2 regions of the Mucilaginibacter sp. HD30 genome follow, and region 2 is predicted to be linked to the other one. Evidence: riboswitches for the same ligand, from Rfam matches in the RefSeq annotation. Region 2 holds a riboswitch; the other holds the start of a gene.

Region 1 (4,315 bases), 3.8 Mb from region 2:
TGAGTTTGCAGAGGACGATACCGAGCAAGCCTGGCGAGATTTGCAGGCATTTGATATTAATGATAAAGACGTGGTGGTAGGCATAGCAGCATCGGGCAGTACGCCTTATGTAATTGGCGGCTTAGAAACTGCTAATCAAAATAATGTATTAACAGGCTGCGTTGTTTGTAACGGCGGCAGCCCGGTTGCAGAAGTTGCCAAATTACCGGTTGAAGTAATAACAGGGCCGGAGTTTGTAACAGGATCAACCCGTATGAAAGCCGGCACCGCACAAAAGCTGGTGCTGAACATGCTGAGCACATCAGTAATGATACAGTTAGGCCGCGTTAAGGGTAATAAGATGGTAGATATGCAGTTGAGCAACAACAAACTGATTGATCGCGGTACACGTATGATAATGGCGGAGACCGGGTTGGACGAGCAAACTGCTGCGAAACTATTAACTGAAGAAGGCAGCGTGAGAAAAGCAGTAGAGCATTATCAAGCCCCACCCAACCCTCCCCGGTAGGGAGGGCTTTAAAGGAGGATGAATAATAAACTATTTAATAAAAAGTCTCCCCTACCGGGGGAGATTTAGAGGGGGCTTAAATGCACGAAATAGAACCATATTATAAATGGCGCGATGATTATGTGGCGGCGGAAGACGATAGGTCCCCGTTTTACAACACACAATACAGCGAGTTTGAATTTGATAAGCAGATCTATAATTATCTGCTGCATCCGCAATGGGATTCATTCGGATCAAACACGCTTTACCTTAAAGTACTTTTTGCTGATTACGAGCGTTCTTATGCTATTATAGAGTTTATAGGCGAGTGGAACGATGCCATTAACAATGATATTATGCTGCTTAAACGTGAGATAATTGAGTTGATGGAAGATTACGGCATCAATAAATTTATCCTGATAGGAGAGAATGTTTTGAACTATCACTCGTCTGACGATTGTTATTACGAAGAATGGTTTCAGGATGTGGAGGATGGCTGGATAGCGGGCATCAACTTCCGCGAGCACGTAATTGAAGAATTTAAGCGTAATAACATTGATTATTATATAAACTTCGGCGGGGAACTTGACGATATGACCTGGCGCAATTTGAAGCCAGTACAGTTCTTTAAAAAAGTAGAAGAGCAATTGACGAAGAGACTTAATTAGATGTGAGATTTGAGTATTGAGATTGTAAAAAAAAGTGTTTTCTCACATCTCATGTCTCAAATCTCACATCTAAAATTTATCTTAGTACCAATATAATTAAATACAAAAATGGAATTTAAAGAAAAATACGTTTATGATAACGTAATACAAGTTAATGAAGCAGATGCATCGCGCAAATTTATTGCGAATGTATTTTTATGGATGTTCGTAGCATTGGGGATCTCAGCGGTTTGTGCTTATATTTTTTCCAGTGACGCATCTCTTTACTCTATGTTGCGAGACCCTGAAACAGGCCGTAACTCAATGTTGGGTACTATAGTAATGTTTGCCCCGCTGGCATTTGTGTTAACCATATCTTTTGGCTTTAACAAACTGTCTTACGGTGTATTAACTGTGCTATACATAGCTTACTCTATTGTTATGGGTATAAGTTTAAGCTATATATTACTGGCTTATACGGCAGCATCAATTACCGGCGTTTTTATCACATCGTCATTGGTGTTCGGTATAATGGCAATTGCGGGTTACACTACACAAACTGATCTTACTAAGTTCGGCTCATTAATGATAATGGGCCTGATAGGCATCGTTATAGCCAGCCTGGTAAATATGTTTATGCACAGCAGTGGTTTAGATATGATCATTAGCTACGTTGGTGTAGCAGTGTTTGTTGGCTTAACGGCTTATGATGTTCAGAAGCTGAAAAACATTGGTGCGGGTTTAGAGTATGGCGATGCATCAGCAAAAAAGATGGCCTTAATGGGCGGCTTAACTTTATATCTTGATTTTATCAACTTGTTTTTAATGTTGCTGCGCGTATTTGGCGGCAGAAGAAACTAAGGTAAGTTATTATACAGCCTTTAAAAGCCGCTTTAACCAAGCGGCTTTTTTTGTTGGCAGAAAGTAAAAGTCTTTTGGTGTACCAACAGAGGCTTTAAATGGGTTGCACTTTACAAACTTATTGCGCACCTTTGCGCTGCTTATAGAGAAAGATGGAGGGATTAGACCCTGCGATGTCTTAGCAACCTGTTACTTAACAAGGTGCTACATTCTACTTCAGCCCGCCGACTTATGGACTGAGACAGATAAGCGAAAGTCACGTTATACCAGACTTTTCGAAATAAGCTTTTATAGATGTGAGATTTGAGACATGAGATTTGAGACCAATTCCGGTATCTGTCTTCTTAACTCCATTTCCATCTGAAACTTTGTGATTTAGATAAGATCTAAGATTATTCCATCTCAAATCTCATGTCTCAAATCTCATATCCGAAACAATGAATATAAAAGACGAACTAAAAAAACGCATTCTGGTTATTGACGGGGCAATGGGTACCATGATACAGCGGTACCAGTTGACGGAGCAGGATTTTCGTGGGGAGCGGTTTAAGGATCACCCAAGCGATCTGCAGGGTAATAACGACCTGCTGAACCTTACACGCCCCGATATTATCAAAGCCATACATGCCGAATATTTAGATGCCGGAGCAGATATAATTGAAACCAATACCTTCAGCACGCAGGTTATTTCTTTGGCTGATTATCAGATGGAAGAGCTGGCTTACGAGTTAAGCTATGAGGGTGCCCGATTGGCGCGTGAGGTGGTTGATGAATACAATAAAAAAGAACCGTCAAAACCGCGTTTTGTCGCAGGTGCCGTTGGGCCAACCAACCGTACCGCTTCGCTTTCGCCGGATGTGAATGATCCCGGTTATCGTGCAGTTACATTTGATATTCTTGCTGATGCCTATTACGACCAGATCCGTGGTTTGGTTGATGGAGGATCAGATGTGTTGCTGATAGAAACCATATTTGATACCCTGAACGCTAAAGCGGCACTATTTGCTGCCGATAAATACGCACAGGAAAGCGGCAAGCATTTGCCCATCATGATATCGGGTACCATTACCGACGCTTCGGGCCGCACCCTTTCAGGGCAAACGGTTGAAGCGTTCTGGAACTCTGTACGCCATGCTAACTTATTATCCGTAGGTCTTAACTGTGCCTTGGGTGCACGCGAAATGCGCCCGCATCTGGAGGAACTTTCTGAGAAAGCGGATGTATTTATATCTGCCTACCCTAACGCCGGCTTGCCGAATGAATTTGGCCAGTACGACGAAACCCCGCACGAAACGGCGCACCAGGTTGATGATTTCATCAAAGCTGGCATGGTCAATATAGTTGGCGGATGTTGTGGTACCACACCTGATCATATAAAATGTATTGCTGATAAAGCCGCACAGTATTCGCCGCGTCTGATCCCAACGCTTGAACCAAATATGCGCTTAAGCGGGTTGGAGGCTGTTACCATTAAGCCCGATACCATGTTTGTTAACGTGGGCGAGCGTACCAACATTACAGGTTCACCCAAATTCAGCAAGCTGATATTGGCTGAAAATTACGAGGAAGCCTTATCAGTGGCCGCGCAGCAGGTAGAAGGTGGCGCACAGGTGATTGACATCAACATGGATGAGGGCATGATCGACTCTGAAGCGGTGATGGTTAAGTTTCTTAACCTGGTAGCTTCTGAACCTGATATTGCCAAGCTGCCCATCATGATCGACTCATCCAAATGGACGGTTATTGAGGCCGGACTAAAGTGTATCCAGGGCAAGGGTATTGTTAACTCCATCTCGCTTAAAGAGGGCGAAGAAAAGTTTAAAGAATACGCCCGTAAAATAATGAGTTACGGTGCAGCTACCGTTGTAATGGCTTTTGACGAGACCGGTCAGGCTGATTCATTGGAGCGCCGTAAAGAAATTTGCGGACGCTCTTACAATATTTTGGTGAACGAAGTCGGCTTCCCGCCAGAAGATATCATCTTCGACCCGAATATCTTAACCGTTGCCACCGGACTTGAGGAACACAACAACTACGCGGTTGACTTTATTGAAGCCACCCGCTGGATAAAGCAAAACCTGCCGCATGCTAAAGTGAGCGGTGGGGTTAGTAATATTTCGTTCTCCTTCAGAGGCAACAATGTTGTACGCGAGGCCATGCACTCGGCATTTTTATACCACGCTATAAAAGCGGGGATGGATATGGGCATTGTAAATGCTGGTATGCTGGAGGTTTACGAGCAGATTGATAAGCAGTTGCTTGAATTGGTTGAAGACGTTTTACTTAACCGCCGCGACGATGCTACGGAGCGCCTGGTTGA
Region 2 (4,315 bases):
TCAAATCTGCTAACATACCAAATCAAAAAACACATTGTAATGATTTAAGGTTAAGCCTATTTAATTAAGTTTGCCTTTATGAAGCAGGAAACCATAGCCATACATGCAGGCAACCATACCGACGAATTTACCGGTGCGGTTGTACAACCCATAACCCTGTCAACCACTTTTGAGCGGATGAAAGATGGCAGCTTTCGAGAGGGATACATCTACAGCAGAGCATCAAACCCCAACCGTGCATCGTTGGAAAATGTATTGGCAAAGTTAGAAAATGGTGTTGATGCAGCCGCGTTTTCATCCGGCAATGCAGCTGGTATGACTGTTTTTCAGTCGCTGGCACCCGGTACGCACATTATTGCGCCTGATGATATGTACCATGGCCTGCGTAATCAATTAAAACTATTATTTACCGGCATACTTGAGTTTGATTTTATTGATGTTAACAACAGCGAGGTATTAAACGCGCATATTAAGCCTAATACCGGTTTAATATGGATAGAAACGCCATCTAATCCGCTTTTAAAAATAACCGATATCAAAAAGGTAGTGGCCATTGCGCGCCAGCACAATATAAAAGTGGCCTGCGACAACACTTTTGTCTCGTCGATTTGCCAGCAGCCATTGCAATTAGGGGCTGACCTGGTGATGCACTCATCTACCAAATATTTTGGCGGCCATAGCGACCTGATGGGAGGGGCATTGATAACTGCTGAGGATAACGATTGGTGGAAAAGAATCCGCCAGATCCAGACGATGGGAGGTGCAATACCGTCGCCACAGGATTGTTATATGCTTGCCAGGAGCATAAAAACGCTTCCTTACCGCATCCGCGGGCATGTGAGTAATGCGCAGGCACTGGCAGAGTTTCTGCAGGAACAACCCGGTGTTGAACAGGTTTTATACCCTGGCTTGCCATCCCATCCCGGTCACCAGGTTGCAAAGGAACAAATGACAGGTTTTGGCGGCATGTTATCGTTTACTTTAAAGGATGGCCCGGAAGCCGCTGATCGCGTTATCAATAAACTGCAATTGTTTACCCGCGCCACAAGTTTGGGCGGTGTAGAAAGCCTTATTGAGCACCGTGCAACAATGGAGGGACCCGATACTAAAACTCCTTTCAATTTACTGCGGATATCAGTTGGGTTAGAACATATTGATGATTTGACTGCGGATATAAAGCAGGGGCTTTCGGTGGCTTAAAGCGGAAAGCTAAAAGCCTAAAGTAATAATGATAGTACACAGCGCTCCATAGAATTTTGCCTTTCTGCTTTAGCTTCTGGCCTACGGCTTAAATAAATTTGCTTTTACACAATCAAAACCTATATTTGCAGCACATTGCAATAGCGATGTAATTGATCAGTATTCCTTTCAGGCATATTTGATTTATAAAGAAGCGGCGAGAGATCAGGCTCAATGACCCGCTGGCAACCCTCTGCAAATGCAGAGAAGGTGCCAATTCCTGCCCCGGTAAATATCCCGGGAAATATAAATTAACAATATGGAAAATTTAACAAACACCCTTCAAGTAAACTTTTTTAATACCTGTTTAGGTACGTCGCATTGCTATGCCATGGGCATGTATATGCGCCGCTGTTGCTGATACAGTTAATCATCCGGCTTTGTGCGCTGTCGCAAGGCAAAAACGGATCAAGTTTATCTAACCACTTTTACACTAATGATCGCAAAGACCTATAAATATTCACAACCTTTTGAACTGGAATCGGGCCAATTGCTGCACGGGCTGGAAATTGGTTATCATACTTATGGTAAGCTAAATGCGGATGGCGATAACGTTATTTGGGTATGCCACGCCCTTACCGCCAATTCTGATGTGCTGGACTGGTGGAAAGGCTTGTTCGGAGAGAACGACTATTTTAATCCAACTGATCATTTTATAGTTTGCGCTAACGTGCTTACTTCACCGTATGGTACCAGTAACCCGCTCAGCATAAATCCGCAAACCGGCGAGCCTTATTATTTAGATTTCCCTAAGGTGTCCATTCGCGATATGGCTAATGCGCATCAGCTGCTTGCCGGATACCTGGGCATTGACAGTATTGAAATTGCCATAGGCGGTTCGCTGGGCGGACAGCAGGCATTAGAATGGTCTATAATACAACCTGATCTGATAAAAAACCTGATAATTATTGCTACAAATGCACGTCACTCCGCATGGGGAATTGCATTTAATGAATCGCAGCGATTGGCGTTGTTAGCTGATGAAACTTTTTTACCGGGCATGCCCGAAGGTGGTAAAAAAGGATTAAAGGCAGCGCGTAGTATGGCTTTATTATCCTATCGCACTTATAAAACATACAAGATAAGTCAGCAGGAAGAAGATGATGCCGTTCAGGACGATTTCCGTGCATCCAGCTACCAATGTTACCAGGGCGATAAGCTGGTTAATCGTTTTAACGCTTATAGTTACTGGTACCTGTCAAAAGTTATGGACTCGCATAATGTTGGTCGCAGCAGGGGCGGGATAGAAAAAGCGCTTAGTATGGTAAAAGCACGCACATTAGTCATCGGCATTCGTTCTGATGTGCTTTTTCCTGTTGATGAGCAGGAGTACCTTTTCAGGAACATTCCTCAAGCCGCATTTGCCGAGCTGGATTCGTTTTACGGGCATGATGGTTTTTTGATTGAGACTGATGCCCTTACAAAAATTATTACTTCATTTTATAAAACAGATGTAAAAGGAAAGATCATCCGATTACAGAAAACCGCGTAATGAGCAAAAAACTTACTATTGGCCTTTTTGGCTTCGGAGTTGTGGGACAGGGACTTTATGATATAGTCAAAACCAAAAACCTTAATATCGAAATAAAGAAAATAGCAATTAAAGATGCTGCTAAGGAGCGTTCTTTACCGGAGAGCTATTTTACTACTGACAAAAACGAATTACTGAATAACCCCGAGATCAATACCATTATTGAACTTATTAATGATACCGATGCTGCTTTCGAAATTGTATCAACAGCGCTTAAATCGGGTAAAAATGTAGTATCTGCAAGCAAAAAAATGATAGCGCTTCATTTAGAAGAGCTGCTTAAAATTCAGGAAGAGTATGGTACTTCGTTACTTTACGAAGGGGCCGTTTGCGGCAGTATCCCTATCATTCGTAACCTGGAAGAATATTATGATAATGAGCTCCTGCACTCTATTTGCGGTATTTTTAACGGATCATCCAACTACATACTTTCTAAAGGGTTTTTAGAAGGGATGGATTATGCAACCGCGTTAAAACAAGCCCAGGATCTTGGCTTTGCCGAAACCGACCCTACCATGGACGTTGGGGGCTATGATGCTAAATTTAAACTGGTAATAGCTGCTGCACATGCCTATGGCGTTGTGGTTGAGCCTGATGCGGTATTGAATATCGGTATAGAAAATCTGGCCGCCAGCGATATCCAATACGCCCGTGAAAAAGGTTTGAAAATAAAATTGGTACCGGTAGCTAAAGAGTTAGACGACCAGCACGTAGCGCTGTTTGTACTACCAAAGTTGGTAACCGAAAACGAGTTTTTATATAACGTAGAGTATGAGTATAACGGCGTAATAGTACAGGCCGCCTTTGCAGATCAGCAATTTTTCTTCGGGAAAGGAGCTGGAGGACATCCAACCGGTTCTGCTGTACTGTCTGATATAGCCGCGCTGCGTTATGATTATCAATACGAGTACAAAAAACTTAAGACCAACACCGGCCTTAAATTCACCAATGATATTGAGCTTTGCGTGTACCTGCGTTATGAAAATGATGATTTAATAGCTGCCCTGGATTTTAAAGAAATAAAAGAGCGCTATTATTCAGGCAGTTATAAATATATTATCGGAAAACTAAATTTGAGCAAACTGATTGACAATAAGCAACGTATATATGATGAAAAGGCATTCCTTGCCTTTGCCGATCAGCTAACGGGGGTCAGCTTAGTTTCGGTAAATTAACATAAGCCTTACGGCTTTGTTGTACAGAAAGGCTCTTAAAAGGAGCCTTTCTTATTTCTATCCATTTTTCCTATTTTCGCTCACCAAAAATCGCCCTTTATAAATGGATAAAGTTACCCGGGTATTAACAAGCAAACCCTTTGTGCTCACCTTATGGTTCGGGCTTTGTTTGTTTCCGGTAATTAAAAGTGTTATTGAGGGGCATAGCCATATTCATAATAATTACTTTGTATACAAAGGCAATTTTTTCCACGTAATACATCAACAGAACCTGTTTTCCTATTATCCAGATCAATATTTTGATCTGAACCATTACGGTCCTATATTTTCGCTGGTTATTGCTCCATTTGCTGTACTGCCAGATTGGTTA

Evidence for each region. Region 2 has a riboswitch for S-adenosylmethionine ahead of ACVW2L_RS03770 (homoserine O-acetyltransferase family protein). Riboswitches for the same ligand answer to the same signal wherever they lie in the genome.
Region 1: linked by a shared signal. The riboswitch ahead of metH (methionine synthase) and the one ahead of ACVW2L_RS03770 (homoserine O-acetyltransferase family protein) in region 2 are both predicted to bind S-adenosylmethionine.

Annotation. Positions count from the first base shown of each region.
Region 1 covers NZ_JBSSEO010000001.1:4,570,633-4,574,947, forward strand. The annotation lists gene murQ (N-acetylmuramic acid 6-phosphate etherase) at 1-508, shown strand, start outside; gene ACVW2L_RS21505 (hypothetical protein) at 589-1,155, shown strand; gene ACVW2L_RS21510 (Bax inhibitor-1/YccA family protein) at 1,264-1,995, shown strand; SAM riboswitch class I at 2,133-2,247, shown strand; gene metH (methionine synthase) at 2,433-4,315, shown strand, end outside.
Region 2 covers NZ_JBSSEO010000001.1:794,751-799,065, forward strand. The annotation lists gene ACVW2L_RS03765 (trans-sulfuration enzyme family protein) at 79-1,200, shown strand; SAM riboswitch class I at 1,381-1,492, shown strand; gene ACVW2L_RS03770 (homoserine O-acetyltransferase family protein) at 1,676-2,731, shown strand; gene ACVW2L_RS03775 (homoserine dehydrogenase) at 2,731-3,945, shown strand; gene ACVW2L_RS03780 (glycosyltransferase family 87 protein) at 4,049-4,315, shown strand, end outside.